4 regions of the Ensifer sp. 22521 genome follow, and region 4 is predicted to be linked to each of the others. Evidence: riboswitches for the same ligand, from Rfam matches in the RefSeq annotation. Region 4 holds a riboswitch; each other region holds the start of a gene.
The links. Region 4 has a riboswitch for cobalamin ahead of bluB (5,6-dimethylbenzimidazole synthase). Riboswitches for the same ligand answer to the same signal wherever they lie in the genome.

Region 1: it holds a riboswitch for cobalamin, as region 4 does, so the genes downstream of both, ACTJKE_RS25615 (DUF1636 family protein) here and bluB (5,6-dimethylbenzimidazole synthase) in region 4, are expected to answer to the same signal.
Region 2: it holds a riboswitch for cobalamin, as region 4 does, so the genes downstream of both, cobU (bifunctional adenosylcobinamide kinase/adenosylcobinamide-phosphate guanylyltransferase) here and bluB (5,6-dimethylbenzimidazole synthase) in region 4, are expected to answer to the same signal.
Region 3: it holds a riboswitch for cobalamin, as region 4 does, so the genes downstream of both, ACTJKE_RS34980 (CbtB domain-containing protein) here and bluB (5,6-dimethylbenzimidazole synthase) in region 4, are expected to answer to the same signal.

The regions. Positions count from the first base shown of each region.
Region 1 is NZ_JBQENM010000019.1:118,371-120,566, forward strand. It holds gene ACTJKE_RS25610 (ABC transporter ATP-binding protein) at 1-597, opposite strand, end outside; gene ACTJKE_RS25615 (DUF1636 family protein) at 674-1,087, opposite strand; cobalamin riboswitch at 1,193-1,408, opposite strand; gene ACTJKE_RS25620 (DUF1330 domain-containing protein) at 1,624-1,917, shown strand.
Region 2 is NZ_JBQENM010000019.1:37,210-39,405, reverse strand. It holds gene ACTJKE_RS25170 (adenylate/guanylate cyclase domain-containing protein) at 1-56, opposite strand, end outside; cobalamin riboswitch at 300-448, shown strand; gene cobU (bifunctional adenosylcobinamide kinase/adenosylcobinamide-phosphate guanylyltransferase) at 885-1,409, shown strand; gene cobW (cobalamin biosynthesis protein CobW) at 1,413-2,196, shown strand, end outside.
Region 3 is NZ_JBQENM010000045.1:19,620-21,815, reverse strand. It holds gene ACTJKE_RS34985 (TetR family transcriptional regulator) at 1-688, shown strand, start outside; cobalamin riboswitch at 687-949, shown strand; gene ACTJKE_RS34980 (CbtB domain-containing protein) at 992-1,168, shown strand; gene ACTJKE_RS34975 (CbtA family protein) at 1,363-2,160, shown strand.
Region 4 is NZ_JBQENM010000009.1:251,643-253,838, reverse strand. It holds gene ACTJKE_RS16245 (phytanoyl-CoA dioxygenase family protein) at 1-19, shown strand, start outside; gene ACTJKE_RS16240 (SDR family oxidoreductase) at 109-921, shown strand; cobalamin riboswitch at 1,063-1,274, shown strand; gene bluB (5,6-dimethylbenzimidazole synthase) at 1,321-2,016, shown strand; gene ACTJKE_RS16230 (DUF2865 domain-containing protein) at 2,134-2,196, opposite strand, start outside.

The sequences.
Region 1 (2,196 bases), on a different contig from region 4:
CGTCGATACGATCGTCAGCTTCAACGTCTGCAACAGCTCGAGGATTTCGAGCTGGTGGCGGATGTCGAGATGGTTGGTCGGCTCATCGAGGATGATGATGCGCGGCTCCTGGGCAAGCGCCCGGGCAATCAGCACCCGCTGTTTCTCGCCGCCCGAGAGCGTCGAGAACTGGCGGCCGGCCAGATGGGCGAGATCGAGATGGGAGAGTGCATGCTGCACCCGCTCGCGGTCGGTGTCCGTCCAGCCGTTGAGCCCCTCCCGCCGCGGGATGCGGCCCATCATCACCACGTCGCGCACGCTGAAGGGAAAATCGCCGGGCATTTCCTGAAGCACGACGGCGATCGTTTTCGCCGCTTCGCGCGCCGAAATCGACCACAGGTCGACGCCGTCGACCTCGATGCGGCCCGCATTCGGCTGCACCGCCCGGTAAAGGCAGCGTAAGAGCGAGGTCTTGCCGGCCCCGTTCGGCCCGAGGATCGCAAGCCGGCTGCCCGCCTCGATCGCGAAGTCCATGTCGTCGACCAGGGTCAGCCCCGGGCGCGGCCCCCAGCAAAGCCCCTTAACGCGAAGGGCGGCTCCTGTTGCGGTGCAGGTCATGGTCTGATCCCACCCCGGCAGCGCCACGCGTCCATCCCCGACGCACCAAACGCGCTTGAGCGCATGCGTGTCGCGCTCATTGGAAATGGCCCGCAACGTCTTCGGAGACGAGCATGGCCGCCGGGATGCGGGCGAGCGTCTTGCCCTTCAGCCCGCGCGGCCGTTCGGCAGCCCGCGTCATGCCGTCGCCGCGCTCCACATAGGTGGCGGCAAAGCGGACGAGATCGTCGATGTCCTCTTCCGGCGAAATGTCGCCAAAGAGATAGGTCGCCTTGCCCGTCGCCTGGAAGGCGATGGTGCAGGGGCGCGTACATGCCGCCATGCAGACCGTGCCGGCAATCGAGAAATCACGATCGAGCGGCTCGCCGAGCGCGGCAATGCTGCGGTTAAGACGCTTTATCAGCTCGGCGCCCGGCATGCAGGGGCCGCCGGTAAAACGGCAATCGGTGCAGACCGTTATCTTATGCTGTCGGGAAGTCGGCTCAGCCATTTTCTCTCTCCGCCGGACTGACGGCAAGAGATGGCGAAGCGGTAGGATGACGGATGACCGTCGCGCGAAAGCCAGTTCTTTTCCATCGGAACACCCCGTCCGTTGTGGTTGATCGGTTCGATGGCAGGTCTCCTGGCTCGCGGGTCGCGGCGCATCCACGTCTTCCCGGCCATTGGCCAGTGACATGGTGTGAATGCGCTGTCCGCTCACAGTTGCGGGGGCAGCCACGGTTTCGGTCCCGTCAGGGTCGTCCGTTCCGTGTTCCCTTTTCAGCCGCCTCCGCATTGTCGCGGACGCAGCACCATCGCGCTCTTCCTCGCATGAATCGGCAGCGGATACAACCGATGGGGTCGGGCGGCCGGGATCTATCAACATGCGGCGTTTCGTCATATACTGACTGTTATAAAATAACATAACAACAATCAACAAGGTAATGATCCTAAGTCACCCTGCCGGCCGCCGCGGGCGAGAGTCTCGCCTGACGGCGACGACCGGCGTATCCTTGCTCCTTGGCTTGTCGGGAAAGGAGCTCTGCCATGGCTGCCTATTTGATCGCCGATGTCGATATCACCGATGCAGCGACCTTCGAGGAATACAAAAGAGAGGTGCCGGCGACGGAGGCCCGCTATGGCGGGCGCTATCTCGGCCGCGGTGGCGCAACCCGGGTGCTTGAAGGCGACTGGGAACCGCACCGGCTCGTCATCCTCGAGTTCCCGGACATGCAAGCCTTGCTCTCCTGGTACCAATCGCCGGAGTATCAGCGCCTGAAGACGATCCGTGAGCGCTGTGCCAGGACACGGATCATAGCACTCGAAGGCGTCGCCATCTGAAGCGGAGCGCAAGACTGGCCGCAATTGCCGGCCTTGCTCGTGAAACGAACGGATGAGCGCCCCCGTCACTTCAAGCTTCGCGGCGCGCGGATGAAGCAACTGCGGGGCATGTGCTCCGGGTCCATCGACATGCGGCGTTTCGTCATGTCCATCCGTTATGCGATAACATAAAAATACAACGCCAGAGTTGAATAGCCGGCGAAATCCGCCGTGGTGGGACCGTGTACCTTCATCGGGACCGGCGCGCCGCCACCCTCTCGAACTTGCCTTCGCACGACC
Region 2 (2,196 bases), on a different contig from region 4:
AGCAGCCCATAGCCGCAAACGTCGGCAATCATCACGGCGGCGAGCCTGCGTTCCATGTGCCTACCGGATAAACGAAGCCCCTCGGGTCGGTTGCGGGATGGTTCAGCGACCTTTGCACGTCCATAGGACGCGCGGCGCTGCAGTTTAACGCAACATCCGTCATTGCTAAAATATGTTCGTTCGCGATCTGCCATTCGCCTCATGTCCGGTGCGGCTTCGCGCTCGACAAATCGTCGCGCGACGCAAGTCGGCCGGGGAGGTGTCGCAAGCGTCGATTGACTTTGCGGCGCCCGCTTCCTAATCATCGGATGTTGGATGGTTCCCCCTTGTCGTGGCGATCGGGGGGAATAATTGGGAATGTGACGGATGGACCCAAATCGGGCATCCTTATCGCAGCCGACCCCGCGACTGTAGAACGGTCAGGGTTCGCCATCGGGCTCAAATTCAGAGCTGCCAGCCGGTTGCATGGGGCAATCGAGGCAGTGCGGAATCGAGCCGGAAAAGCCACTGGCGTGGCATCGTGATCAGCCGGGTTGGACGCCTCTTCTTCTACGAATCGTCCGCCTTTCACGAAGCCGCCCACAGCGCCGCGCGTCGGAGACGACGCGCAAAGGTTCGCTGTGGCACCGGAAAGCGCCGGGAAGGTGAGGCGGGCCGCTCGGGTCCTGACATCGGAACCTCGTCCATTCTGAGCGAGGCGATGTGGGGCCTCGTGACGCCGTGAGCCAGGAGACCTGCCACCCGACATGGGCATTCCGCCCGAGGAGACGTGTCGTCTCCAACGCCATCACGGAGGTTGTTTTGGCTCTCAGATACTTTCCCGAACGCGCCGCCGGCGCGTCGAACGGCTGTTGCCATCTGCCGCTGACCTTGGCGCGGTCGCGATGAGCAATCCCAGCGCCGGACCCGTTCTGGTCCTCGGCGGCGCCCGTTCCGGCAAGTCCAGCTTTTCCGAGAAGCTCGTCGAAGCGTCCGGTCTCGCCAAACATTATGTCGCCACCGGCCGCGCCTGGGACGACGAAATGCGCGCGCGCATCGACCATCACAAGATGCGCCGCGGCGAAGGCTGGACGACGCATGAGGAGCCGGTCGATCTCGTCGGCATCCTCAGTCGCATCGATAATCCCGATCACGTCGTGCTGATCGACTGCCTGACGCTGTGGGTCACCAATCTCATGCTCGAGGAGCGCGACATCGAGGCGGAGTTCGCAGCGCTCGCCGCCTACCTGCCGCAGGCGCAGGCGCGCCTCGTTTTCGTTTCCAACGAGGTCGGCCTCGGCATTGTGCCCGAGAACCGCATGGCGCGCGAGTTTCGCGACCATGCCGGCCGGCTTCACCAGATCGTTGCGGAGAAATCCGCTGAAGTTTACTTTGTCGCGGCCGGTTTGCCGCTGAAAATGAAGGGTTGAATAATGACCACTGCGAGAACCAGCCACGGCAAGATCCCGGCGACTGTCATCACCGGCTTCCTCGGCGCCGGCAAGACGACGATGATCCGCAATCTGTTGCAGAACGCCGACGGCAAGCGCATCGCGCTGATCATCAACGAGTTCGGCGATCTCGGCGTCGACGGCGACGTCTTGAAGGGCTGCGGTGCGGAGGCCTGCACCGAGGACGACATCATCGAACTTACCAATGGCTGCATCTGCTGCACCGTGGCCGATGATTTCATCCCGACCATGACCAAGCTGCTCGAGCGCGAAAACCGCCCGGACCATATCATCATCGAGACCTCGGGCCTGGCTTTGCCGCAGCCGCTGATCGCCGCCTTCAACTGGCCGGATATCCGCAGTGAAGTCACCGTCGATGGCGTCGTCACCGTGGTCGACAGCGCTGCCGTTGCCGCCGGCCGCTTTGCCGACGACCATGACAAGGTCGATGCGCTGCGCGTCGAGGACGACAATCTCGACCATGAAAGCCCGATCGAGGAACTGTTCGAGGATCAGCTGACCGCTGCCGACCTCATAGTGCTCAACAAGACCGATCTGATCGACGCGTCCGGCCTCAAGGCGGTACGCGACGAGGTTTCCTCGCGCACCAGCCGCAAGCCGACCATGATCGAGGCGAAGAACGGCGAGGTGGCCGCCGCCATCCTGCTCGGCCTCGGCGTCGGCACCGAAAGCGATATCGCCAACCGCAAGTCGCATCACGAGATGGAGCATGAGGCGGGCGAGGAGCACGACCATGACGAGTTCG
Region 3 (2,196 bases), on a different contig from region 4:
TACAGAAACAAGCCCATCCGCGGTCCCCGCCGAAGACGAGACTGCGCTGCGCCGGACACCCAGCCAGAAACGCAGCCGCGAGCGCGTCGAACAAATCCTTGCCTGCGCGACGGCGCTCATTCAGGAAAAGGGCAGCGACGCCATGCGGATGAGCGAAGTCGCTGAAAAGGCTGGAATTTCGATCGGCTCGCTCTACCAGTACTTCCCTGACAAGGCGGCGATCGTGCGCACGCTGGCCGAGCGCTACAATGCCGTGTGCAACGAGTGCATCGCCGCCGAACTTGCCAAGGTCACATCGCTCGCGGAACTACGCGACGCTTTCTGTGTGCTGTTCGACATCTACTACGACATGTTCCTGGCCGAGCCTGTGATGCGCGACATCTGGTCGGCAATGCAGGCCGACAAGGCGCTGCGCGAGATCGATCTTCTGCAAAGCCGCGCCGGCGGAAAACTTCTTGCCGATGTCTGGGCTAGGCTTGTGCCCGAAGCGCCGCGCGAAACCATTGATAGCGCCGCTTTCCTGATCATGCATCTCGGCGATTGCACCATGCGGCTTGCCGTGTCGGTCGATCGCACCGAGGGCGACCGCATCGTCGAGGCCTACAAGCAGATGATCCTCCGCGATTTTGTCGCTGATGAAGCGGCGGGCGGCGCAGGCTCAATTGACAACTCCATGACACGCTCCTAATCATCTGGGATCGATTGGTTCCCGGGACACGAACGTGTTTCGGGAGTAAACGGGAACGTGACGGATGGACCCATGCTGGGCATTCACATCACGGCCGACCCCGCGACTGTAGAGCGACGTCGATCTGCCATTCCGGAGCGATCCGGAAGAAGCCACTGGAAGAGACCACGAGAGGGTGGTCGATCTGGGAAGGCGAGGCAGATCCAGGGCTTCCCGCCCAGCGCCGTGAGCCAGGAAACCTGCCACTCGATACGGGCATAGGGCCCACACCGGGAATTTCCCGATGCCATCACGGAGGTTGTCATGGCTACGTCTACTGTTTCGAGCATTCCGCTCTCCCTCAGCGATCGTCTGACCGCTGGCGTCATCGCGCTCTTCATCGGCGCATTCCTCGTCTTCGGCGCCGGCCTTGCCAACTCGGCAGTGCTGCACGACACCGCGCACGACACCCGCCACTCCTACGGCTTCCCCTGCCACTAAGACGATGTTCCGGAACGTAACTCACGTTCCGCATCGAAGTGTCTGCGGACATGAACGCATCCGGCCTGTGCCGGATGTCGGTGTTTGTGCATGCCGGTTCGTCCGGCGCGCAACGGCCGTCCGCATGACAGAACGGGAAGGCTTGCAAACCACGCCGCAGCGCGTGGCTTTTGCCGTTATCGAGGGAATTCAAGATGATTGTCAGAACGCTTCTGGCCGCGATCGTGGCTGGACTGATTGCCGGTGTCTTCATGACCGGCGCCCAGGAATTTCGGGTAACCCCGCTGATCCTGCATGCGGAGGAATTCGAAGGCGAGGCTCCGGCCGCAACCGAACAGCCCGCTGCACAGCCTGGAACGACGCAACCCGCCGCCGAGGGCCATGACCAGCATTCGTCGCTGAAGGCGGTCTCACCGCTTTCCGCCATGCTCGATGCCCTGTCGCCGATCACGCCAGCCTATGCGCATGAGGGCGAACACGAGGAAGGCGGCATCATGTTCGGTATGAGCCGGTTCTCCGGCACACTCATTGCCAACCTCGTCACCGGCTCCGGCTTCGGCCTGCTCCTGGCCGGCGTCAGCCTGGTGATCGGTTACCCGATCACGCTCCGGAACGGCGCGCTCTGGGGCGCCTGCGGCTGGCTCGCCGTGCACATGCTGCCGGCAATCGGCCTGCCGCCGGAACTGCCGGGTTTCCCGGCCGCCGAACTCGGCGACCGCCAGACCTGGTGGCTGGCAACCGTCGCCCTCTCCGCAGTCGGTCTCTATCTCGTCGTCCTGCGCGAGGAGATCGTCTCCAAGGTCGCAGGCCTGGTGCTGATCGCAGCACCCCATGTCTACGGCGCGCCGCAGCCGGTCGATATTACGAGCAACGTTCCGGCCGTACTCGGCGCCGAGTTTGCGGTTGCCGCACTCGCCACCACGCTCGCCTTCTGGATCGTGCTTGGCGTCGTCTCCGGCTTCATCAACGAGCGTTTCGCGAGAGCAAACTGATCCGGCCGATCACGCCCCCCCATGGGCACCTGAACA
Region 4 (2,196 bases):
GAAGCGCAAGCTGAGTTGACGGGTCAGTCTCACAATTGACAGGCTCCCGGCGCATTTCGCTCGGGAGCCGTAGCTGTTTCACATCATCATTTGCGAGGGAGGAACTCGATGAACGGACAGATGCAAGGCAAGGTCGCCATCGTCACCGGCGGCACGCAAGGGCTGGGCGCAACGATCGCCGGCCTATTCGCCGAACGCGGTGCGGCGGGCATCGTCATTTGTGGGCGCAATGCCGCCAAGGGGCGGGCGAAGGCCGAGCAAATCGGCAAGGCCAGCGCCGCGAAAGTGGTCTATGTCGAGGCCGATCTTGAAAAGGTGGACGACGCGCGCAAGGTCGTTGCCGCCTGCGATGCGGAATTCGGTCGGGTCGATGCGCTGGTCAATGCCGCCGCCATCACCGATCGCGGCACGATCCTGGACACGACACCGGAACTCTTCGACCGGATGTTCGCCATCAATGTGCGGGCGCCGTTCTTCCTGATGCAGGAGACGGTGAAGGTGATGCGGCGCGAGCGAACGGAAGGCACCATCGTCAATATCGGCTCGATGTCGGCAATGGCCGGGCAGCCCTTCATTGCGGCCTATTGCTCGTCGAAAGGCGCTCTGGAGACGCTGACCAAGAACACTGCCTATGCGCTTCTGCGCAACCGCATCCGCGTCAACGGCCTGAATATCGGCTGGATGGCTTCCGAAGGCGAGGACCGCATCCAGCGCGAATTTCACGGCGCTGCCGCGGATTGGCTCGAAAAGGCGGCCGCCAGCCAACCCTTCGGCAGGCTCGTCGATCCGGCCGAGGTGGCGCGAGCCTGCGCCTACCTGTCTTCGGCGGAATCCGGGCTGATGACCGGATCGGTGATCTGCTTCGACCAATCGGTCTGGGGCGGCTATGACGGTTCGCCCCATCCGGTGGCGCCGCTCTAGATCACGATGATTTTGGGTCGGATCGATCCAAAATCATAAACGTGATCGGTCCTTAGAAGTTAGAGCGGAATGCGGGCGGAAAACTGCGTGCACTTTTCCTCATCCCGCTCTGACGGGCGCTTGTCTTTCGCTAGTGGCTGTGCCCTTATGACGCCGTCAGGTGCCCGCGCAAGCGGGAGAATCGGGAATCCGGTGTCATTCCGGAACGTGCCCAACGCTGTGACGGGGACAGTCGCCTCTACAAGTGCCTTGAATTGATTCAAGGTTTTGCCACTGGATCTTAAATCGATCTGGGAAGGTGAGGCGACCGGTTGAACCGAAGTCAGAAGACCGGCCTGGCGAGATAGACCGAACCCCGCGCGGACGGCGGGAGGTTTTCGCATTGTTGGGGATCGAACGATGCTGACTGAACCGAAGGGCGGCCTTGCGGCTGCCGGTGCCTTCTCGCTGGATGAGCGGGAGGCTGTCTACCGCGCTATCGAAACACGCCGCGACGTGCGCGACGAATTCTTGGCAGAGCCTCTTCCCGACGATCTGGTGAAACGCCTGCTTACGGCGGCGCACAGTGCACCGTCGGTTGGCTTCATGCAGCCCTGGAATTTCGTACTGGTGCGGGGGGCAGAAACGCGCGAGCGCGTCTGGCAGGCGTTTCGTCGCGCCAATGATGAGGCGGCGCTGATGTTCGAGGTAGAGCAGCAGACCAAATACCGCTCGCTGAAACTCGAAGGCATTCGCAAGGCACCGCTCAGCATTTGCGTCACCTGTGACCGCACGCGCGGCGGCGCCGTCGTTCTCGGCCGCACGCACAATCCGCAGATGGATGTCTATTCGACGGTTTGCGCCGTGCAAAACCTGTGGCTTGCGGCCCGCGCCGAAGGAGTTGGCGTCGGCTGGGTCAGCATCTTTCACGAGGCCGAGATCAAGGCGATCCTCGGCATTCCCGATCATATCGAGATCGTCGCCTGGCTCTGCCTCGGTTATGTCGATCGCCTTTACCAGCAGCCCGAACTGGCGGTGAAGGGATGGCGGCAACGCCTGCCGCTGGAAGAGCTGGTGTTTGAGGAAGGCTGGGGGAACTGCGGCGAGAGTTCCTAAAACCCGTCTCGCAAAAGTGCGCAGCGGTTTTGCGATAACGACGTGCGAAGTATCAAAAACTTAAAGTGCAATGAGCGAATCTAAAAGATCGCGACGCGCTTTAAGGCGGCGCCAGGATCAGTTCTGGACCGGTTGATAGGCCGGTCCCTTCGGGTGCTTCAGGTCGATCGAGGTTTCTTC